DNA from 3 places in the Roseburia sp. MSJ-14 genome. Region 1 is predicted to be linked to each of the others. Evidence: predicted binding sites of a transcription regulator. Region 1 holds the regulator's gene; each other region holds the start of a gene.
The links. The regulator HrcA, encoded in region 1, represses chaperone genes, less so after heat shock. The targets are predictions, from matches to a motif close to TGTTAGCACTCNNNNNNNNNGAGTGCTAACA.
Positions count from the first base shown of each region.

Region 2: the regulator HrcA is predicted to act here: its motif matches at 4,990-5,020, upstream of KQI83_RS05460 (Hsp20/alpha crystallin family protein).
Region 3: the regulator HrcA is predicted to act here: its motif matches at 5,548-5,578, upstream of KQI83_RS05845 (excisionase family DNA-binding protein).

Region 1 covers NZ_JAHLQD010000008.1:176,367-185,594, forward strand. The annotation lists gene lepA (translation elongation factor 4) at 1-1,802, shown strand, start outside; gene hemW (radical SAM family heme chaperone HemW) at 1,831-2,988, shown strand; gene hrcA (heat-inducible transcriptional repressor HrcA) at 3,107-4,144, shown strand; gene grpE (nucleotide exchange factor GrpE) at 4,160-4,819, shown strand; gene dnaK (molecular chaperone DnaK) at 4,887-6,761, shown strand; gene dnaJ (molecular chaperone DnaJ) at 6,896-8,074, shown strand; gene nadA (quinolinate synthase NadA) at 8,206-9,114, shown strand.
Region 2 covers NZ_JAHLQD010000008.1:624,730-633,957, reverse strand. The annotation lists gene KQI83_RS05490 (4Fe-4S dicluster domain-containing protein) at 1-270, shown strand, start outside; gene KQI83_RS05485 (PadR family transcriptional regulator) at 512-853, shown strand; gene KQI83_RS05480 (DUF2812 domain-containing protein) at 840-1,376, shown strand; gene KQI83_RS05475 (ABC transporter ATP-binding protein) at 1,448-2,230, shown strand; gene KQI83_RS05470 (ABC transporter permease) at 2,220-3,410, shown strand; gene KQI83_RS05465 (FAD-dependent oxidoreductase) at 3,595-4,965, shown strand; gene KQI83_RS05460 (Hsp20/alpha crystallin family protein) at 5,074-5,424, shown strand; gene KQI83_RS05455 (Hsp20/alpha crystallin family protein) at 5,478-5,927, shown strand; gene KQI83_RS05450 (MgtC/SapB family protein) at 6,179-6,862, shown strand; gene gltX (glutamate--tRNA ligase) at 6,986-8,449, shown strand; gene KQI83_RS05440 (ATP-dependent helicase) at 8,462-9,228, shown strand, end outside.
Region 3 covers NZ_JAHLQD010000009.1:36-6,549, reverse strand. The annotation lists gene KQI83_RS05870 (hypothetical protein) at 1-443, shown strand, start outside; gene KQI83_RS05865 (restriction endonuclease subunit M) at 448-1,179, shown strand; gene KQI83_RS05860 (TaqI-like C-terminal specificity domain-containing protein) at 1,222-3,390, opposite strand; gene KQI83_RS05855 (hypothetical protein) at 3,794-4,459, shown strand; gene KQI83_RS05850 (hypothetical protein) at 4,624-5,502, opposite strand; gene KQI83_RS05845 (excisionase family DNA-binding protein) at 5,645-5,821, shown strand; gene KQI83_RS05840 (hypothetical protein) at 5,858-6,196, shown strand; partial or broken gene KQI83_RS05835 (IS4 family transposase) at 6,344-6,514, shown strand, end outside.

The sequences.
Region 1 (9,228 bases):
AGCAGAATAAAATCAGAAATTTTTGTATCATTGCACATATAGATCATGGAAAATCAACCTTGGCAGACCGTATTATTGAAATGACAGGTTTGCTTACCAGCAGGGAAATGCAGGCGCAGGTATTAGATAACATGGAATTAGAGCGGGAACGTGGAATTACCATTAAGGCGCAAACTGTTCGTATTGTCTATAAGGCAAAGGATGGAGAAGAGTATATTTTTAACTTAATTGATACACCTGGGCATGTAGACTTTAATTATGAGGTTTCCAGAAGCCTTGCAGCTTGTGATGGAGCGATTCTGGTAGTAGATGCAGCACAGGGAATTGAAGCACAGACGTTAGCAAATGTATACTTAGCATTGGATCATGACTTGGATGTACTTCCGGTAATCAATAAGATTGACCTGCCAAGTGCAGACCCGGACAGAGTGGTAGAAGAAATTGAAGATGTAATCGGAATCGAAGCACAGGATGCTCCTAGAATTTCTGCAAAAACCGGATTAAATGTAGATCAGGTGTTGGAGCAGATTGTATCTAAGATACCGGCACCGGGTGGAAGTCCGGACAACCCATTGCAGGCATTGATTTTTGACTCCTTATATGATTCTTATAAGGGAGTGATTGTATTCTGCCGTATTAAAGAAGGAAGAGTGAAGCCGGGGACAACCATCAAAATGATGGCAACCGGAGCATCAGCAGAAGTGGTAGAAGTTGGATACTTTGGTGCAGGCCAGTTTATTCCATGTGAAGAATTAAGTGCGGGAATGGTTGGTTATATTACCGCAAGTTTGAAAAACGTAAGAGATACTCGGGTAGGTGATACGATTACCGATGCCAATCGTCCATGCAGCGAACCACTTCCGGGATATAAGAAAGTAAATCCAATGGTATATTGTGGAATGTATCCTGCCGATGGCGCAAAATATCCGGATTTAAGAGATGCATTGGAAAAATTACAGTTAAACGATGCAGCTCTTCAATTTGAGCCGGAGACTTCGATTGCTTTGGGATTTGGTTTCCGATGCGGATTTTTAGGATTATTACATTTGGAAATCATTCAGGAACGTTTAGAGCGAGAGTACAATCTGGACTTGGTTACCACCGCACCGGGAGTTATTTATAAGGTGCACAAGACCAATGGAGAAATGATTGAATTGACCAATCCATCTAATTTGCCAGATCCATCAGAGATTGAATATATGGAAGAACCAATGGTAAGTGCAGAAATCATGGTAACCAGTGAATTTATAGGTGCTATCATGGATTTGTGTCAGGAAAGACGTGGTATTTACATTGGAATGGAATATATGGAAGAAACCAGGGCGTTGATTAAGTATGACTTGCCATTGAATGAGATTATATACGATTTCTTTGATGCCTTAAAATCACGTTCCAGAGGATATGCCTCCTTCGACTATGAAATGAAAGGTTATGTTCGGTCCGAGTTAGTAAAACTGGATATTTTAATTAACAAAGAAGAAGTGGATGCACTTTCCTTTATTGTGCATAGCGATAGTGCTTATGAACGCGGAAGAAAAATGTGTGAGAAGTTAAAAGAAGAAATTCCAAGACATTTATTCGAGATTCCTATTCAGGCAGCCGTAGGCGGAAAAGTAATTGCCAGAGAAACAGTAAAAGCTATGCGAAAAGACGTATTAGCAAAATGTTACGGTGGTGACATCAGCCGAAAGAAGAAACTTCTGGAAAAACAGAAGGAAGGTAAGAAACGAATGCGCCAGATTGGAAATGTAGAGATTCCGCAAAAAGCATTTATGAGCGTATTGAAGTTGGATGATAAATAAAAGATAACCGTAGAGAGGTTTGAAAAGAATGAAGGAATTAGAACTTTATATACACATTCCTTTTTGTGTACAAAAATGTTTCTATTGCGATTTTTTGTCAATGCCTGTGGATGAAACTGTCCGCAGGCATTATGTGCGTAGATTAATAGAAGAAACAGAATATAAATCACAACAGTATAAAGGATATGAAATAACTTCCGTGTTTTTTGGAGGTGGTACACCATCTATTCTTATGGAAACTCAGATAGCAGAAATTATGGAAGCGTTGCAACAGAATTTTTCCATACAAAAAGAAGCAGAAATTACCATCGAATGTAATCCGGGAACTTTAGCGCGTCAGAAAATCATAACATATAAGGAATCAGGTATTAACCGAATTAGTATGGGATTGCAGTCAGCCAATAATCGAGAACTGAAAATGCTGGGAAGAATTCATACTTATGAAGAATTTTTACATAACTACGATTTGGTGCGAAAAGGTGGAATTGAAAATGTAAATGTGGATCTTATGTCGGCATTACCGGGACAAACCGTTTCAGATTGGGAGCGTACATTAAAAGAAATTTTGAAACTGCGTCCGGAACATATTTCTGCATATAGTCTAATTATAGAAGAAGGAACACCATTTTATCAAACATATGAAGAAGACGAACAACGCCGAGAAGAGGGAGAGGAACCTAAATATCTTCCAAATGAAGAGACAGAGCGGGAAATGTATCGATTAACAGGGGCATTATTAGAAGAAAAGGGATATATGCAGTATGAAATTTCCAATTATGCCAAAAAGGGACGAGAATGCCAACATAACATTGGGTATTGGACGAGAAAGAACTATTTAGGTCTGGGACTTGGAAGTGCTTCCCTGGTAGAAAATGTGCGTTTTTCCAATACATCTGATTTACAGGAGTATCTTGCGGGGGATTTTGAAGAACGAGAAAGGGAAGTATTAGAACGAAGAGAACAGATGGAAGAATTTATGTTTTTAGGACTTCGGATGATAAAGGGTGTCAGCAGAGGTGATTTTAAAAAAGCTTTTGGTGTGGAAATCGAGGCTGTTTATGGAGAAGTGATAAAGAAAATGGTTTCACAGGGATTATTGCAGCAGCAGGCAGGAAGAATTTTCCTTACCGAAGAGGGAATTTCCGTAAGCAATTATGTAATGAGTGAGTTTTTGCTGAAAATCTAAAAAAAATATAAAATATGAAAAATACTATTGACAAGAAAAAGTGATAGTGCTATGTTAAGTACATAGATATTAGCACTCTAACTAAATGAGTGCTAACAAAGAAAAAGGAGGGTGCAGATTGACGGAGTTAGATGACAGAAAAATAAAGATTCTGGATGCAATTATTCGTAATTATCTGGATACAGGAGAACCGGTAGGATCTCGGACAATTTCCAAGTATTCTGATTTGAATTTGAGTTCTGCGACCATCCGAAATGAGATGTCTGATTTAGAGGAAATGGGTTATATTCTTCAGCCACATACTTCAGCAGGAAGAATTCCTTCTGATAAGGGTTATCGATTTTATGTAGACAATCTGATGAAGGAAAAGAATCGGGAAGTTACAGAAATGAAGGAGTTCATGATTGAACATACCACCAAGATGGAACAGGTTTTGCAGCAGATGGCAAAGGTATTGGCAACCAATACCAATTATGCCGCAATGATTACAGCTCCATCCTATCAGAGAAATAAGGTAAAGTTCCTTCAATTATCCCAGATGGACAACGATCAGATACTTGCAGTTATCGTAATGGAAGGAAACATTGTAAAGAATAAAATGATTCCTACCAGGGAAGCCTTGGACAGTGAGACAATATTGAAATTAAATATTTTGTTGAATACAAGTCTCAATGGTCTTTCCGTAGAACAGATTAACCTTAGTACCATATCAAAACTGAAAGAACAAGCTGGAATTCACAGCAATATTGTAGGCGATGTATTAGATGCATTGGCAGAAGCAATTCAAGAAGATGAAGATTTGGAGATTTACACCAGCGGTGCAACCAATATTTTGAAATATCCGGAATTGAGTGATTCAGGAAAAGCAAGTGAATTGTTATCAGCTTTTGAAGAAAAACAACAGTTAGTAGGCTTGGTAAATGATACGTTAGCATCCGAAGAAAACGGAATTCAGGTTTATATCGGTGATGAATCACCGGTTAAGAATATGAAGGATTGCAGTGTGGTAACAGCCACATATGAGTTAGGTGAAGGGATGCAGGGAACAATAGGTATTATTGGACCAAAGCGAATGGATTATGAAAATGTTATGGACAATCTGAAAACTTTGAAAGTACAACTAGATACCGTATTTAAGAAACCGAAAAAGGAATAGGAAGGTGATTAGAGAATGGCTGAAAATCAAAATAAGGATATAAATGAAGTAGAAAATGAAGAAACAGCAGAAGAAGTAAAAGAAACTACAGAGGCAGAAGCAACAGAAGAAGCTAAAGAAACAACAGAAACAACAGAAACAACAGAAACAACAGAAACAACTGAGAAAGCAGAGAAAACAGAAACTTCCGAAGGTGACGAAGAGAAAAAGGGATTTTTCAAAAAGAAAGAAAAAAAGAGTAAGCAGGAAGAAAAAATTGAAGAACTTACGGATCGTGTGAAACGTCAGATGGCAGAATTCGATAACTTCCGTAAGCGTACAGAAAAAGAAAAGACCCAGATGTTTGAAGTTGGAGCAAAAAGTGTAATTGAAAAGATTTTGCCGGTAGTAGATAACTTTGAAAGAGGTTTGGCAGCAGTTCCGGAAGAACAAAAAGAGGATGCTTTTGTTCAGGGAATGGAAAAAATATACAAACAGTTAATGACAGAGTTAGAAGCTTTGGAAGTAACTCCAATCGAAGCAGTTGGAACAGAATTTGATCCAGAATTTCACAATGCGGTAATGCAGGTAGAAAATGATGAATTAGAATCCGGTATGGTAGCACAGGAATTACAAAAAGGTTACATGTACCGTGATACAGTAGTAAGACACAGTATGGTAGCTGTAGTACAGTAAGCATACTGATGGAATAAATAGCAAACATTTAAGTTTTTAGATAATCAATTTATAGGAGGTCGCTATTATGAGCAAAATAATTGGTATTGACTTAGGAACAACAAACAGCTGTGTAGCAGTTATGGAAGGTGGTAAGCCAGTAGTTATCGCCAATACAGAAGGAGCAAGAACAACACCATCTGTTGTAGCATTTACAAAAACAGGTGAAAGATTAGTTGGTGAGCCGGCAAAACGTCAGGCTGTTACAAATGCAGAAAAGACAATTTCTTCTATTAAGAGAGAAATGGGAACAGATCATAAGAGAACAATTGATGATAAGAATTATTCTCCACAGGAAATTTCTGCAATGATTCTTCAGAAGTTAAAAGCAGATGCAGAAAACTACTTAGGAGAAAAAGTAAGCGAGGCAGTTATTACTGTACCTGCATACTTCAACGATGCTCAGCGTCAGGCAACTAAGGATGCCGGTAAAATCGCAGGACTTGATGTAAAACGTATTATCAACGAGCCTACCGCAGCAGCTTTAGCATATGGTTTGGATAACGAAAAAGAACAGAAAATCATGGTTTACGACTTAGGTGGTGGTACATTCGATGTTTCCATTATCGAAATCGGTGAAGGTGTTATCGAAGTATTATCTACTTCCGGAGATAACAGATTAGGTGGAGATGACTTCGACCAGAAGATTACAGACTACATGTTAGCTGAATTTAAGAAAACAGAAGGTATTGACCTTTCTAACGATAAGATGGCACTTCAGAGATTAAAAGAAGCAGCAGAAAAAGCAAAGAAAGAATTATCTTCCGCAACAACAACAAATATTAACTTACCATTCATCACAGCAACAGCAGAAGGTCCAAAGCACTTTGATATGAACCTGACCAGAGCAAAATTTGATGAATTAACACATGACTTAGTAGAAAGAACAACAATTCCGGTACAGAATGCATTAAAAGATGCAGGACTTACTGCTTCTGATTTAGGTCAGGTATTATTAGTAGGTGGTTCTACTCGTATTCCGGCAGTTCAGGATAAGGTAAAACAGTTAACTGGAAAAGAGCCAAGTAAATCCTTGAACCCAGATGAATGTGTTGCTTTAGGTGCATCTATTCAGGGTGGTAAATTAGCAGGTGATGCCGGTGCAGGTGAAATCTTACTGTTAGACGTAACACCATTGTCTCTGTCTATTGAAACAATGGGTGGTGTAGCAACCAGATTGATTGAAAGAAATACAACAATCCCTACTAAGAAGAGCCAGATTTTCTCTACTGCTGCTGATAACCAGACAGCCGTTGATATCAACGTAGTACAAGGTGAAAGACAGTTCGCCAGAGATAACAAGTCCTTAGGACAGTTCAGATTAGACGGAATCCCACCAGCAAGACGTGGAGTACCTCAGATTGAAGTAACATTCGATATCGATGCAAACGGTATTGTTAACGTATCTGCAAAAGATTTAGGAACTGGAAAAGAGCAGCATATTACAATTACAGCAGGTTCCAATATGTCTGATGAAGATATCGATAAGGCAGTAAAAGAAGCAGCTGAATATGAAGCACAGGATAAGAAGAGAAAAGAAGCAATCGATACAAGAAACGATGCAGATTCCTTCGTATTCCAGACAGAAAAAGCATTAGAAGAAGTTGGTGCTAACATTGATGCGAACGATAAGGCAACTGTTGAGGCAGACCTTAAAGCATTAAAAGACATGATTGAGGCACATCCAAATGCAGAAGAAATGACAGATGATCAGGTTGGCGAAATGAAAGCTGCAAAAGAAAAACTGATGGAAAGTGCACAGAAGTTATTTGCAAAAATGTACGAAAATGCACAGGCAGCTCAGGGAGCAGCAGGAGCAACAGGAGCAGGTCCGGATATGGGAAATGCATCCTATAACAATGCAGATGATGATGTAGTAGATGCTGATTATAAAGAAGTGTAGAAATTGAACACTTAACGAGGTGTTTTCGGGCTTAGTGCAGCGTAACTACCTTGCAGAGTTGTTACAGTAACTTTAGGAGCCATGTTAGGAGTTCATCCTAATATGACTCCTTACAGTGTAAGAGGGAATTAATCATGGCAGAACAAAAAAGAGATTATTATGAAGTCCTGGGTGTGGATAAGAATGCGGATGAAGCCACTATTAAAAAAGCATACAGACAGTTGGCAAAGAAATATCATCCGGATATGAACCCGGGAGATGCGGAAGCAGAGAAAAAGTTTAAAGAAGCATCAGAAGCGTATGCCGTATTAAGCGACCCGGAGAAAAAACGTCAGTACGATCAGTTCGGTCATGCAGCCTTTGATGGAGGCATGGGTGGAGGAGCCGGTGGCTTTGACTTCTCCGGTATGGATATGGGAGATATCTTTGGAGATATCTTTGGAGACTTCTTTGGTGGAGGCAGACGTCGTTCAGCAGACAACGGTCCAAGAAAGGGAGCTAATTTGCGTGCAGTAGTTCGTATCTCCTTTGAAGAAGCAGCGTTTGGATGCGAAAAAGAAATAGAGATTACATTAAAGGATGATTGTACCACTTGTCATACAACCGGAGCAAAACCGGGGACCTCACCGGAGACTTGTACAAAGTGTGGCGGTAAGGGAAAAGTTGTTTATACACAACAGTCCTTCCTTGGAATGGTACAAAATGTACAGAGTTGTCCGGATTGTGGCGGAACAGGAAAAATTATCAAAGACAAGTGTCCAGATTGTCATGGAACAGGCTATATTGCAAAACGTAAAAAGATTAAAGTTAAGATTCCGGCAGGAATTGACAACGGTCAGAGTGTAAGAATTCGTGACAAAGGTGAGCCGGGAACAAACGGCGGACCAAGAGGAGATTTGTTAGTAGAAGTAAACGTATCCAGACATCCGATTTTCCAGCGTCAGGATATGAATATTTATTCTACAGCCCCAATTTCTTTCGCACAGGCAGCATTGGGCGGAGAAGTTCGTATTAGTACCATAGATGGAGATATTTTATATGATGTAAAACCTGGAACACAGACAGATACTAGAATTCGTCTGAAAGGAAAGGGAATCCCATCTTTGCGTAATTCTAATGTACGAGGAGACCATTATGTTACCTTGGTGGTACAGGTTCCGACAAGCTTAAGCGAAGAAGCAAAAGAAGCACTTCGGAAGTTCGACGATGCAAGCGGTCAGTCTTTAAAAAAACAGGATGGAGCAGCCGGTAATGCGAGGCACAAGAAAAAGGGCTTCATGGATAAAATAAAAGAGACCTTTGAAGATAATTAGAAAAATGTCACTGGTTTTAGTGTGCCAGTGACGTTTTTATATCAGGTGAAAGTATTGACAAACTAAGCTATAAAAAATATAATAGCAGTTAATGAGTTTTAGCAAATATAGTTACAGGAGAGGATACTAAAATGGACATAAAGGAAGAAATAGCCCAGTTGAAACAGCAGAAGGATTTTGTAATCCTGGCACATTATTATGTGGATGGAAAAGTGCAGGAGATTGCTGACTATGTAGGAGATTCCTATTACTTAAGTAAAGTTGCAACTGAGATTCCGAATCAGAATATTTTATTTGCAGGTGTTTCATTTATGGGCGAGAGTGCCAAGATATTGAACCCTGAGAAGAATGTTTATATGGCAGATTCAGCAGCAGACTGTCCAATGGCACATATGATTGATGTTGACAGAATTGAACAGGTAAGAAAAGAATATGAGGATGTAGCAGTAGTCTGTTATGTAAATTCTACAGCCGAAATAAAAACACATTCAGATGTTTGCGTTACCTCTTCTAATGCAATTAAAGTTGTAAAAAATTTAAAGAATAAGTATATTTTCTTTATACCTGATAATAATCTTGGACATTATGTGGCACAGCAGTTACCGGAAAAAGAATTTATCTTCCATGATGGATTTTGTCATGTACATAAGAGTATTGAGGCAGACTTAGTGCAAAAAGCAAAGGAATTACATCCGGACGCATTGATTCTTACCCATCCGGAATGTACTGCGGATGTACTTGAAATGTCAGATTTTATCGGAAGTACATCACAGATTATTGACTTTGCAACCAAAAGTACCAATGAAAAATTCATTATTTGTACTGAAATGGGTGTTTTTTATGAATTATCTCAGAAAAACCCTAATAAGAAGTTTTATTCTGTAGGGCATCGTCAATTTTGCCCTAATATGAAAAAAATATCATTAGAGAAAGTTTTGGATGTATTAAAGAATCCAAAGAATGAAATGATATTGGATGAAGAAACCATTGAAAAGGCAAATGTTCCGTTGGAACGAATGTTAAAATTAGCAGAACAGTAATATGATAATGAATGGCAATAGGAAAATTTTCTTATTGCCATTCATTATTGTATATTGTATAATATCGTCGGATGGTGCATAGACTACATCAAAATATGGGAGTTTATAGTTGAG
Region 2 (9,228 bases), 450 kb from region 1:
ACCGAGTGTGTAAAAGAGTACTATCCGGATGTAGAAGTTAAGATTGAGCATGTGGAAGGACTTGCAGAGTGTAAGAAAACATTGATGCTTGCTAAGGCAGGTAAGATGAATGGATGTCTGATTGAAGGAATGGGATGTCCGGGTGGATGTGTTGCCGGAGCAGGTACCAATATTCCTGTAAATAAAGCAAAACAGGAAGTTGACAAGGCAGTAAAGGCATCAAGTAAATCTTTACCACCAAAAGAATTAAGAGAAATTGAGTTAGACTAAGTGAATAAATGATAAAAATAGGAGCTATTATTCTAAGTTTGGAGTAATAGTTCCTATTTTTTATGCAATAGGAAAATGTGTCCTATTGCATAAAAACGCTCCGCTAAGGAAGTACGCCTCGCGGAGATAAAATTAGTTATTAGGAAAGGGGGCGTAAACCACACAGGGAAAAACGTTGACAGATATGTCGGCATCTGATATATTGAATATATCGGCAAACGATATATTGCGAGGTGATAGAATGGAAAAGCATATTGTATTAACAGAAAGTATGTATTATATTTTGCTTTCTGTTTTAAATCCCAATCATGGATATGGAATCATTCAAAAAACGTTGGAGATGACGGAAGAAAGAGTTGAAATCGGAGCAGGAACACTTTATGGAGCTATTAATACATTGTTAGATAAGGGATGGATAGAGCTTTATAGCGAGGATAAGTCATCCAGAAAGAAGAAACAGTATGTAATTACCTCGGAAGGTAGAAGGATATTGGAACAGGAAATATCACGCTTAGAAGAGTTGCTTCGAAATGGAAAAAGGGAAATGCAGCAACAGGAAGGCGGAAGTCATGCAAAAGATTAGATTTTATTTTGATAAAGATAAGGAAGAAAAATGGCTAAATGACATGTGCCAAAGTGGCTGGGCTATGACGAAGTTTTTCATGGGTATATATACATTTAAACCATGTCAGCCGGGAGAATATGTGTATCGCATTGATATGCCGGCAGAGATTGGAAAGGGACGACTAAAAGAGAAAAGAAAGCAATATATTGAGCTTGTAGAAGAGACTGGTGCAGAACATGTCTGTGATTGGTTCTGGTGGTCAATTTTTCGCAAAGAAGCTTCCAAGGGAGCCTTTGAGTTGTATACTGATTGTGAATCACAGCTTGCACTGTATAAAAGAATTCGAAAATTATTTGTATGGGTAGGTTGTTTTGAAGTTTTTCTTACGGCGAACAATACACTGCTCTTTATAAAAGATGCAGGTGATAAGGTAGATGTTGCATTATTGTGTATTATGTATCTGATAGTTATGGTATTTATTGTGGGAATTGTAAAGACCACATGGAAAATAAAAAAGATAAAGCAACAAATTATATCTTGACAAAAAGATATAATTGTATTATTGTATTAAATAAATAGTACAAGAGAACGGGAAGAAAGGAAGCAAAGGTTATGAAAGAATTGTTACAAGTGCAGAATTTGCGAAAGACATTTAAAGTTTCTGCGAAGCAGCAAAAAGTACAAAAAACCAAAGAAAGGATCAAAGTAGCGGTAGACCAGTTATCTTTTTGTGCATATGAAGGAGAGGTATTTGGTTTGTTAGGACCCAATGGAGCAGGAAAGACCACCACACTTCGTATGATGGCAACATTGATTAAGCCGGATGCAGGAGATATTTTAGTAGCAGGTACAAGTGTAGTGAAGAATCCGGAAGTAGTACGAGGTAAAATTGGGTTTTTAACCAGTGAATTAAAGTTAGAGGAATTCTTTACACCAAATTACCTGTACGACTTTTTTTCAGAACTCTATGGTGTAGATAAGGAAACAGCAACAAAGAGAAAAGAACAGATGTTTGAGCGTTTCGGAATTTCAAAGTTTGCAGAAGTAAAGGTAGCAGATATGTCTACCGGAATGAAGCAGAAGGTGTCTCTGGTGGTATCCTTAGTGCATGACCCAGACATCATTATTTTTGATGAACCTACGAACGGATTGGATGTTTTAACCGCAAAGGTAGTAACTGATTTCCTGTTGGAGTTAAAACAAAAAGGTAAGACCATTATCGTATCAACACATATTTTCAGCTTGATTGAAAAGATTTGTGACCGAGTAGGAGTTATTATTGACGGAAATATGGTAGTCTGTGATACATTAGAAAATTTAACAAAAGACAAATGTCTGGAAGATAAGTTCTTTGATATTTATGCAGAAAGAGTAGGTGAGTACAATGAAAAATAATATATTAACTGTGATGAAGAAAGAGTTTACACGTTTTTTTACAGATAAGAGAATGGTACTTACTACGATTTTTCTTCCGGGAATTATGATTTATTTGTTATATACTTTTATGGGAAGTGGACTTTCCGGTCAGTTGGAACAGTCAGAAGATTTTAAACCGGCGGTATATGTAGAAAATCTTCCGGAGTCTGTAAAAACAGTGGTATCTCAGGGAGATTTGATGGAGCTGAAAGAAGTTTCCAATGAAAAAGATGTAAAAGATGTAAAAGAAAAAATATCCGATGGAGATGAAAATTACAATTTACTGGCAGTATTTCCAGAAAATTTTGATGCTCAAATTGCAGCATATGATTCCAAGAGCGGAGAGGAGGCACCAAATGTAGAATTATATTATAATTCTACCGAGACAGATTCCAGTACAGCATATAACTTAATGACAAGTGTGTTAGATCAAATCGAATCTGCTATGGCAAATAAATTTGATATCAATGCAGGAAACGGTGAGTATGATCTTGCATCTGAGGAAGATATGACAGCACAAATGTTTTCTATGATGATTCCAATGCTTATGATTATGTTCCTGTTTAGTGGATGTATGGCAGTAGCACCGGAATCTATTGCAGGAGAAAAGGAACGTGGAACCATTGCTACATTGCTTGTTACTCCAATGAAACGTAGTCATTTAGCACTTGGTAAAATCTTAAGCCTTAGTGTGATTGCTATTTTAAGTGGTTGCTCCAGTTTCCTTGGAACTATGTTATCCTTACCTAACTTAATGGGAGGTGCAGGAGATATAAGTGCAAATGTGTATGGAGTAAAAGATTATGTAATGTTATTCTTCATTATCATTTCCACGGTTATGGTAATTGTTTCTGTAATTGCGATTGTATCAGCTTTTGCAAAAAGTGTGAAAGAAGCAACCGGATGGGTCACACCGATTATGTTGATTTCCATGTTAATCGGTATTACCTCTATGATTGACAGTCTGTGTAAGACAGAACCGGTTTGGTATTTGATTCCACTTTACAACAGTGTACAGAGTATGAATGGGGTATTCTCCTTAAATATGAATGTTACCAATATTATTGTAACGGTAATTGCAAACTTCTGTTATGCAGGAATTGGTGTGTTTGTTTTAACTAAGATGTTTAATAGTGAAAAAGTTATGTTTTCAAAATAAGAATAAAAATTCAAAAAGGCAGAATAATGAATGTTAAAGAAGTCTCTTAATCGAAAGATTAAGAGGCTTTTTCATGTAATAAGAAATTAGTGGTGAATGACACCGCTCGGGCGCGAAAGAGTCTGCCAGGCGGACTCTTTATTATACAATAGGAAATATAATTTATTAGAAAAGAGGAAACAGCATGGAGTCTATATGGAAACAGGAGTTAAAATTACCGGAACGAAAGAGACTGGAAGAGAATGTGCATATAAAAAATGTAGTAATTGGAGCAGGAATGGCAGGAATTCTAATTGCCTATTTGTTGCAGGAGCAGGGACAGGAAGTGGCAATATTAGAAGCAGAGACAGTTGCTTCCGGTCAGACAGGAGGAACCACAGCGAAGATTACTTCTCAGCATAATTTGATTTATGCCTATTTAATTGAAAAATTTGGAGAAGAAAAAGCCATACAGTATGCAAGAGCCAATGAAAAGGCAATCAGAGAATACGAGCGAATTGTGGAAAAGGAAAACATAGATTGCCGGTTTCGCCGGTGTTCCTCATATCTTTATACAGAACAGCCGGAGCGTGTTGCAGAAATAGAAAACGAAGTACAGGCAGCAAGAATATGTGGAATTGATGCAGAATTTACTAAAGAAACCGAATTGCCATTTTCGGTGGAAGGGGCTGTGAGATTTCAGGGGCAGGCGCAGTTTCAACCTTTGGAGTTTGTGAAAAAAATATCAGAGAAACTTATGATTTACGAACATTCTCGTGTCATACGTTTAGAAGATCACTGTGTATTTACAGAACATGGAATGATAGAAGCAGAGCATGTAATATTCGCAAGCCATTATCCATGGATTCTGACACCGGGATATTATTTTCTTAGAATGCATCAGGAGCGAAGTTATGTGATTGCGTTAGAAACCAAGAAAGAACTGGGAGGAATGTATCTTGGGATAGATGAAGAAGGATATTCTTTTCGAGGAGCGGAAGAAGAAGGAAAACATATGATTTTATTAGGGGGAGGGAGTCATCGTACCGGAGAAAATATAGAGGGTGGAAAATACGATTTATTACGAAGCAAGGCAAATCAGTGTTATCCAGAACATAAAGAACTGGCACACTGGTCGGCGCAGGATTGTATGCCATTAGATAAGATTCCGTATATCGGATATTTTTCTGCGGATATTCCAAACTGGTATGTGGCAACCGGATTTGGAAAATGGGGAATGACAAGTTCTATGGTAGCGGCAGAAATTATTACAGACATGATATTGGGAAGAGAGAACGAAAACGAAGAAGTTTTTGCACCGCAACGTTTTCCAGTAACAGCAATGTCCGGAAATTTAGCAGAAAATACAGCAAAAGCAGTGAAAGGATTATCGAAGCAGCTATTGAGTCAGGGAGAGGTTCCATCCAAGTGTAGTCATATGGGCTGCCGTCTTGAAAAAAACGCAGATGAAGGAACCTGGGAATGCCCTTGTCATGGTTCGGGATTTACGGAAGAAGGAAAGTTATTGCGTGGACCTGCACAGGAAAATCTTGCAATGTGGAAGAAAAATCATTGACAAAAAAATGTGAACTTTTTGTGAAATTAGCACTCACCTCTTGACAGTGCTAATAATATGCGTTATAGTACAACTAGAACAAAGGAAGAAGAAAAGGAGGAAGGACCTATGAAGGCAACAGGAAAACGTTATCCAATGAAAAGTGATATCAGAGAAAGGGACGATAGATTTGTGTTGGAAATTGACCTTCCCGGATTTGATAAGGAAAATATAAAGGCCTATATTCAGAATGGATATTTGATTGTATCGGCTTTGCGTGAACGCGGAAAAGAGAAGGAGAATCATAAATGGATTCGTCAGGAACGTTATTATGGTAACTATCAGCGAAGCTTTTATATTGGAACAGATATTTCAGAAGAAGATTTAAAAGCAACGTATCGTTTTGGCGTATTAAAGATTCAGATTCCTAAGAAAGCGAAGAAAACAGAGCAGCATGAAGGAAATATTCAGATAGCATAATATAGTGCAAGATATTGTAAAATTCATTGGAATGATTTAAGGAGGAATGACTTATGTTAGCACCTAGTATTTTTGGAAGAAATTTTGTAGATGATTTTTTTGGAAACTCATTTGACGATATGTTTCAGGAAATGTTCCGTACACCGTATAATCAGAATGAAACAATGGGCTTAATGAGTACAGATGTGCAGGATATGGGAGATTATTATCAGCTAGAAATGGAACTGCCGGGATATCAGAAAGAAGATTTGAAGGCAGATTTGAAGGATGGCTATCTCACCATTTCAGCAGAGCATAAGGAAGAAAATGACGAGAAAGATGAAAAAGGAAAATTCGTACGTCAGGAACGTTATACCGGATATTGTCAGCGAAGCTTCTATGTAGGTGAAAATATTACTCAGAATGATATTAAAGCAGGATTTGAAAATGGTGTATTGAAGATGGCAATTCCGAAAAAAGAAGCAAAAGCAGTGGAAGAAAAGAAATATATTGCAATAGAATAAAAAGAGAAAAAATACTGCGTTATATTAAATTGTGCAAGAGTCCGCTTGTCGGACTCTTGTTTTTTGTAGAATATGTTCCTGTAAATGCACAGACAAAGCACTTGGCATTAGGGGGAAAAGAACGTATAATAATGAAAGAAAGTATAGAATAAGATAAGAATGGAATAACTCAGAAGAGCCTGGGAGAAAGGAAGAATCCAATCATTTTTTATAGAATTGGATGATATGTGCCTATGGTAAAAAATATCAATATGCCATTAGTTATACAGCAATTAGAATTCATGGTGAGAATTATATTAGCCGGAGTTTGTGGAGGAGCCATCGGATATGAACGTGAGAGCCGGAAAAAAACGGCAGGACTTCGTACTCATGTGATTGTTGCAGTATCGGCAGCACTGATGATTGTATTATCGAAATATGGTTTCAACGATGTGTTAGGACAGTATGTCAGAGTAGACCCCTCCCGAATCGCAGCGGGGACCGTTACTGCAATCGGATTTTTAGGCTCCGGAATTATTTTTTCCAGAAATAAAAATGTAAGTGGAGTAACAACTTCTGCCGGAATTTGGGCAACACTTGGCGTAGGGATGGCAGTAGGCGCCGGAATGTATGTCATTGGAATTGCCACAACAGTTATTGTAGTTCTGGTAGAGATATTTATCGGACGCGGTGGTAAACTTTCACATATTATGAAACAGGTATATCAGATAGCTGTAGAATATACACCATCAGAGACAAATAATACGAAAATAGCGGAGATTGTAAAGAACGAATTGGAATCCAATTATAAATGCAAAATTTTAAGATTTCAGACAAGAAGGAAAGAAGAATGTATTCGTTTGGAAGTGATGGTGCGAACTGCAAAGGGAAGTGAGCTGATGCAGTTGGCAAAATTGGTGGAGAAATATTCGGAGATTGAAAAAATTTCAATCTAAGGAGGGGTACATAAGGTAAAGTAGCAGTAAGGTAAATCTTGTAAAATTTCATCGGCTGGTATATAATAGCACATAGCGGTTTACTCCGAAATATAGGAAAAGAGAAATAGAAGGAGAAAAGTTATGAGTAAAGTAAGAACACGGTACGCACCAAGTCCAACCGGAAGAATGCATGTAGGAAATTTACGTTCTGCTTTGTATGAATTTTTAATTGCAAAGCATGCAGGCGGAGATTTCATGCTTCGTATAGAAGATACAGATCAGGAACGTTTTGTAGAAGGAGCTACGGAGATTATTTACCGTACTTTGGAAGAAACAGGATTAAAGCATGACGAAGGTCCTGATAAGGATGGTGGATATGGTCCATATGTTCAGAGTGAGCGTATGAAAACCGGAATCTATATGAAATATGCCAAAGAATTAGTAGAAAAAGGTGAAGCATATTATTGTTTCTGTGATAAGGAACGTTTAGAGACCTTAAAGACCGAGATTGACGGAAAAGAAATCATGATGTACGACAAACATTGTTTACGTCTTTCCAAAGAGGAAATAGAGGCAAATCTGGCAGCAGGAAAGCCGTTTGTTATTCGTCAGAATATTCCAAACGAAGGAACAACTACCTTCCATGACGAGCTTTACGGAGATATTACTGTAGAAAATGCAGAATTAGACGACATGGTACTGATTAAGTCCGATGGATATCCGACTTATAATTTTGCAAACGTAGTAGATGATCATACTATGAATATTACACATGTGGTAAGAGGAAATGAATATCTGTCTTCCTCTCCGAAATACCAGCGTTTATATGATGCTTTTGGATGGGAGTCACCGGTTTATATTCATTTACCACTTATTACAGATGAAAATCATAAAAAGCTTTCTAAGAGAAGCGGACATGCTTCTTTTGAAGACTTAATTGATCAGGGATTCTTAACTAAGGCAGTTGTAAACTATATTGCATTATTGGGATGGAGCCCGGAGGACAATCGAGAGATATTTTCACTGGATGAGTTAATTAAAGAATTTGATTATCATAGAATCAGTAAATCACCGGCAGTATTCGATATTGTAAAGTTAAAATGGATGAATGGTGAATACTTAAAGGCAATGGATTTTGATGAGTTCTACGAGATGGCAGAGCCTTATATCAAGAAGGTAATCACAAAGGATTATGACTTAAAGAAGATTGCACAGATGGTTAAGACCAGAATCGAAATCTTCCCGGATATTGCAGAACACATTGATTTCTTTGAAAATGTACCGGATTATGATATCTCTATGTATGCCCATAAGAAGATGAAGACAACCCCGGAAACTTCCTTAGAAGTATTAAAGGAATTACTTCCAAGATTAGAAGCACAGACCGATTATTCCAATGATGCATTGTACGAAATGCTTTGTAAATATGTAGAAGAGAAAGGCTGCAAGAATGGTTATGTAATGTGGCCGGTGCGTACAGCAGTTTCAGGAAAACAGATGACACCAGGTGGAGCAACCGAACTGATGGAGGTGCTTGGTAAGGAAGAATCTGTTGCACGAATCAAGGCAGCAATTGCAAAGTTGGAAGCAGAGATTCCAGCATAAGAAGGATCATATATGAGTTTTAATACATCTCAGAAAGAGGCTATCGGACATGGGACAGGACCAATGCTTGTATTGGCAGGTCCCGGGTCCGGCAAGACTCTTGTTATCACAGAAAGGACAAAGAATTTAATTGTCAGTCAAGGCGTAGACCCATCTCGCATTCTTGTTATTACGTTTACCAAAGCAGCAGCAATGGAAATGAAAGAACGTTTTTTCCGATTAATGGGAGGAAAGAAATATCCGGTTACTTTTGGTACGTTTCATGCAGTATTTTTCAGTATTTTAAAACATGCCTATGGATTTCGGGCAGACAATATTATAAAGGAAGAACAGCGTTTTCTCTTGATACGGGAAATTATTACGAAAATGCATTTAGAATATGAGGATGAAAATGAGTTCATCAGCGATATTTTAGGAGAAATCAGTCTGGTAAAAAATTCGGGAGTGCCGTTAGAACACTATTATTCCAAGAATTGCGGAAAAGAAGTGTTTGAGCAGATATATCAAAGTTATGAGGGCACTATGAGACAGAAACGATTGATTGACTTTGATGATATGTTGGTGTATTGTTATGAACTTTTTTTACAACGTAAGGATATTTTGGCGGCATGGCAGAGAAAGTTTCAATACATTTTGATTGACGAGTTTCAGGATATTAATAAGATACAATTCGATATTATAAAAATGTTAGCGGAACCGGAAAACAATCTTTTTATCGTAGGGGATGATGACCAGTCTATTTATCGTTTCCGAGGGGCAAAGCCGGAGATTATGTTGGG
Region 3 (6,514 bases), on a different contig from region 1:
GAACGCTGGCATTTGATAAAAGAGATACGGTTACAAATGCTCGTGTAGAAATAAAGTTTTCTACTGCGCTAAAGAAAAATGAAGAAGCAATCAATGATCAAAATGTTTTTCAACAAGTTATGGATGCGGATTACAAAACAAGGGCTATTTTTTCGTATGAAGCGGAAATATATGATTTTGATTCAAATATACAACAGATTAAGGGAAAGGAATTTGATATTTTATATTATGGACTATTCTTTTGGGATCAGATTGAGATATTTAAGGTTACTCGTTTGGAAGTATTAAATTTTGAAAACTATTCCAACAAACAGCACAGGGGAAATGTGGGAGAAGGGCAGTTCCATTTAAATAGAAGAAATATTGGATTACATAGAGACCACTTTTTACAAAGAGTATTAAGTTATCCAGAATTATATGAACTACTTCAAGAGGAGAATTAGTGATATGAAACAATTACAAAATGAACTGGATTTACTTTTAAAACAATCCGGTGTAGATGATCAAATTATAGAAGTTATTAAACGGGAAAAGCCGGTTTTCCCGTTTAGCACTGAGGGGCGTGTGCTTGCATATTTATTGTCTACAAGAGCTATTGATTATGAGAAATATATGGAACTGCAAAATGCATATGCAAAACGGAATCAATGTTTAGATTTGTTTGATATGGCACCGCGAACATTTGGAGAAACATGGGGCGAAAAGCATATTTTAAATCTTTTCCCAGAATTTATGAAGGCGACGAAAGAGAATATTGCTTCAGTTTATCCCAAATTTGATGGAGAATTTGATTTATGGTTAGATGGTATAAGAGTCGAGGTAAAGGCTTGTCGAGCAAACAGCACAAGAGCAGGGGGAAGCCTTGCAAGTAGAGCATATTTGCACTCCGAAGCCACAGCAAATTCTTTCAAATATCATTATCAGCAGTTGAAACCGACTTGCTGTGATGTATTTATTTGGATAGGTGTGTGCAGAGATGACCTGATTTACTGGGTGTTGACCAGTGATGAATTATTACAGACAGGAAAACTCGGATCTCAGCATAGAAATGAAAATACAGGAATTAAAGGCGTCGAAGTATATGAAGGACAGGTATTTATGGCAGAAGAGGAATTGGTACCATTCTGTGTTGCTGAAAAAGATGTTCTCAATGCTGTAAAGAAAAAAGGAAAGAAATAAAATACAAGCCAATGATAGTGTAAAACATCATTGGCTTGGTTTTTAATCAAGAAATTTATTATCCCTGTCTACAACCTGTTTGATAATATTTTGCTCTGTGTTTGTTAAGTGAAATAAGTCACATATCATAGAATCAAGTGTATCATATTGGGCATAAAGCTGTTCACCATTTAAGCCGGCAATAAGTTTATTGGTTACAGAAATAATCTTATCCTGAGTTGCGGCATCAGTGATAGGAATGGGAATGCTTTCAATATGAGAACGGAGTACTTTAACGGAGTTGAATTCCTTTTTGTAAATAAACTGAGCAACTCTTGAATTAAGAATAGCAAGGATGTACTTTATGTTTATTTCGCGGAGTTTCGGAATAACAATATTGCAACTGTTTAATGACAGCATTTGTGTGTTGTCATATGCAAAAACAAGCTGGCTACTGATAAAACGATACAGCAACTTTTCAGGTGCACGATACATTTCAGTGGGTGCAATTTGTTGAAAACTCTCAGGTTTGAAAACAATATAGTTTGTTGTAGGGTTGACGTGGTATTTGCTTATATCCGAACCCTTTAAAATCATCTCATTTGTTTTTGTTTTAGTTTTGGAAATGTATTCTTTATTGTTTCCGGTTACAATTCCCAATGCAAAGTCTGCGTTGTCCTTTAAATAGCAGGCAGAATCAATATTGCGTATTTTTTGAAGTAATTTATATTCTTTGTCAGAAGTTATAAAACTAAAGTGATTTGCGGAAGTTGTTCGAGATGTATTGATTGTAAACACGTCGTCTTTATTACTAACTACCATTCCGACGGTAGAGAGAGGAGCGTTCTGGTATTGCAGATCTATAATAATACAAGGACACTGTACTCCGTCAAAAGCGTTCCCAAGAAAATCCAAATGTCTGATTGAACAACTACTAAGTATAATGTTCCTTATACTTGTATGAGCTTTTACATTTAGTAGTGCTTCTGGTAATACAAATGCAAGATGTCCGCCCAAAGTAAGATTTCTAAGAGCCTGTTCTATAAAAACATCATAGGATTCGATGCTTTTGTTGGAAATAGATTTAAAGTTCGCTTTCAATGTAACTTTTTCATCTTCGGAAAAATCATATCCCCATGGTGGGTTTCCAATAATATAATGGTATTCGGTATCAAGGTTAAAATTGGTAAGATAATTAAAATTAGTAATATGAGCATCAATGATGTTGATATCAGCATTGTACTTTAATGCCATATTGAGCTTGGTGATTTTTACACTTATGGCATCAATATCGTTTCCATAGATATTATCAAAAGGTATTATGTCTGGAAGTTGTAATAAAAAATTACCAGTTCCACAGCAAGGATCAAGAACTTTTTCATTTTCCTTGAATTTGAATTTACTTATAAGTTGATTGACAACCTTATTAGAGGTGTAATATGAACCAGTAGATTTTCTGTTACCTAAGTTTTTACATGATATATAGATGAGACCGAGAATATCTTCATGTGGTTCATATTCATAATCTAAATTAAATATTGCGTTATTCTGTTTACAGAATAATCTGGCACTATCACCATTGTCAATCAAATCGTCAATGAGTGAATCATATGTTCCGGTTGTAAGTTCCTGATTCAAAAATTTTAAAAGCAAGTTACCTTGCCCGCTCCACGTATAATTTTTTTTATTTCCAAGCAGATGAATGGCACAGTCCGCAATGATATACTGTATTACATTTTCCGAAATAATGATTTCGTTTTTTGATATGAGTGCTAAAAGTTTTTGGATAGTGGGAATATTTATACAATTCTCTGATACATAAGAATTGTATAAAGCATATCCAGATACAAATTTTTTATTACGGCGACTTTTTAATGCAGAAATCTTTCCAGACTGTATTTCTTTTTTTAAGGTTGTTATATAGTTTTTTGAAAAATATGTTTTTTTTGTGTCGGTGTTTTCAGGAATAATTTTTCCAAGTTTAATCCAATTCCGCCCAGTTGCAGTAGAAATGGAAAGTTCATCGCAAACTTCTTTGAGTGATAAATATTTAGACGAATCTGGAACAGAGAAAGTTCTTTCGTCTATAGGCTTAACGGCATCTGAAGGAATCAGCCATATACCACTTATTCTTGTACATCCAGCTATTCTATTTGTCTCGCAAAGTTTTTGAATTCTTCTTTCTGAAATTTTAAATTTTTCTGCTGCATCCTTAACTGAAATATAATCCATAGCGACCTCCTTTTTTAATATTATATACGCTGTGGCGAATAAAAACAATATTAATATTTTAATAATTGCGCTCGAAATAAATTGTTGAGTGGGGGAATCCAAATCTCTACATCCTTTCTGCCTGAAGACCGATGGCCCCTTTCGTGCGAATTTTCGCAGAATTAAACAGGGGGGATACCCACAAAATTCATATTATATGAAAATCCTCGCAGAATACCGCTTCTTTAGCCGATTTTGTTTTGCCGGATAATACCGAAATACGCATAAAACCGTGTGTGAAACGATGGAAAAAGCACAGTTTTTATGCATATTTTCTGACAAAAATATAATCAGAAATGTCTAGCTATTCTGTGCCGTCAGAGTGATATATGTACTACCGAAAAAAGAAAGGCAGGTACATATTATGAGAAACGAAATCCGATTTACACTGGAACCAAAGCAAAGACCAAAGCTGGCACAGGAGATTGGAAAAATACTTGGAACAGCCCCGCATTATGAGCGGGTGCCAAGCTGTGCATACGATATTGCAGGATACCGACTGGACAAAGAGGGTGTGCTGCACATCCCGGAGGGAGTAGCGGTAGAAATGGTGGAACACTTAATTCGCCAGTTACGGGAGCGTGGGTTTCAGGATGATGCGGAATTTACTGAAGAAGTGCTTTTACCGAAGGATAAGTTGATAATAGCAGTTCCGAGAGTAAGCCTTACTGATACGGCATTGGAAAATTTACAGAAGATCATAGCAAATAAGCAGACGCTTTTCAAAAAGGCATTTCAGACGAATAGCACCGAGGTTGAAATCACAGAGAAGAAAATTAACTTTGCATGGTTTCCATATACGGAGGATGGTGACGAGATAGCAGCATACACGCAATTTATCACAAGGCTGTGTGATATGGAAAAAAATGCAAAAAGAGTATCATCAAAGCCGACTGAAACAGACAATGACAAGTATGCTTTTCGATGTTTTTTACTCAGGCTTGGCTTCATCGGAAATGACTATAAGACAGCAAGGAAGATTTTGCTCAGAAATCTGACTGGAAATTCAGCATTTCGTTATGGAGAATAGGGATAAAATCACACTGGGGTGTCGGTGAGAACCGACGCCCTTTTTCTATGAAAAAACAGTTGGGGCAGCTTGTGGCAGATAATATAGGTTATTCTTATAGAGCCATTATAGAAAATAACCTATATTACTTGCCACATCTTGCCCCAGTGTGAAAAATGTAGTGATTACGCCCAGCGGTTATCATTTTCTTCCTGTATTTTCCTGTGATAAGCTGTGCGGGATTTTCTGCGGTTTCGTTCCTTTTTACATTCCGGATTATCACAATATTTCTGACGGTTTCCGTTCTTGATAAACAGGCGACCACAGCACTCACAGGTGGCAACACCAACTCGGTCTGCATAGGCAATCGGATAATCTGTAGGGATAGATACATATTGCGACAGGGCGAATCGGGCAGCGTCAAAAACAGAGTGGAAATCCGGCATGACCTTCAATTCTCCATTCTCATCTAATCCAAGCTTCATGGTCACTCCACTCATTTCATTTAGGTAAGCAGATATTTTACCGAGATGTTTCTGCATAGGAAATGAATTAAAATCCGCAAATTCATTTGTCCATGTTATCTGTGCAAGGTCATCGGAAATATCAAGCTGCTCTAGACATTTTTTGAACATTAGGATAACCAGAGTGTCACGGTACAATTTTTCTAAATCATCCCTCATCTCTTTTACATCGAAAGTAAAACTTCCAAGTATATTGGTAGACACATCCCAATATTCTGCATCTTTATCTATATCCCATTTATATTCGGCAATACCGCCGAATGCATAGTAAGGGTGTGCGTACTGCTGACACCATGAAATGATATCATCGGCAGCAGTGTTGTCATCTTTTCCACGGATGCTCTGATACAGATTGTTCAGGGAAAGCCAGAGTTCGTTTCCATCCAAGCCATAGCCACGGTTGAGCCGTGGCACATCTCCATCCCCCAGACAGGCGGTTATTATGATTTCCCCGTTCTTTTCTGTCTTTTCATAATATTTGAAAGTTGCTGTCAGTCTTGCATCCGCACTTATTTTTCCCAAACTGAAATCTTCGTTCATATTCTACCTCCATTCTTACCGATAGAACTTACTTCCAGTACGACCTATTACCAATAGAAAATAGCCTTTGGTAACATTATAAAGTATACTGTGATAGAAAACAAGAGCAATTCATGTTTGAAATGCAGAGAGGAGGATGGCTATGGATAAAATCACGATGAGCGTACAGGAAATGGCGATGCAGATGGGAATCAGCCTAAGCAAAGCATATGCTCTGACCAGAGAGGCAGACTTCCCGATCGTCCGTGTCGGCAAGCGGGTATTGATTCCGGTTTCGGAATTTAAAGTGTGGTTATCTGCAAGAGCTACAGAGAAATGATGCATCGGGAAATAAGCGGGAAAGGAGGAGCACAGGATGTACGAGAAACTTCCTGAACAGTTGAAAAAAGATGGACGGTTCTGTCTGTGGAAATATGAAGAGAGAAACGGACGCATGACAAAAGTGCCGTATCAGACAAATGGCAGAAAAGCGAGCAGTGCCGATAAAAATACCTTTTCGGATTTTCGATTGGCAGTCAATGCAATGGATGGTTATGACGGAATCGGTATGGGTGCATTTGATGATTTCTGCATGGTAGATATCGACCATTGCGTGTTTGGTGGAAAGCTGACACAGATGGCAGAAGACATCGTGGAGAGAATGGACTCCTATACAGAATTCAGCCCCTCCGGCACGGGAGTCCAATGTCATTAAGATAAGAAAATATATTATACCGAACAGATATGATAGCTTACATATCTGTTCTTTTTTTCGTTTTTTTTTTAGAAAAAACACTTGACAAATTAACAAAAAAATGCGGCGAAGCCCCTTGAATATATTACATTTTAGGAGGTTTCGCTTATGCGATTTTCGGAAGAAGTAAAAAACACACTATGGAATTTAATTGATGACATGTCTTTGAATTCATCAGAATTCACGGTTAATCCAAACAAAGATTTTACAAGAAAGAAAAAATGGGATTTTGCAACAGTACTGAAATTTATTATTTCTATGGAGAGCCAGTCTTTGAAA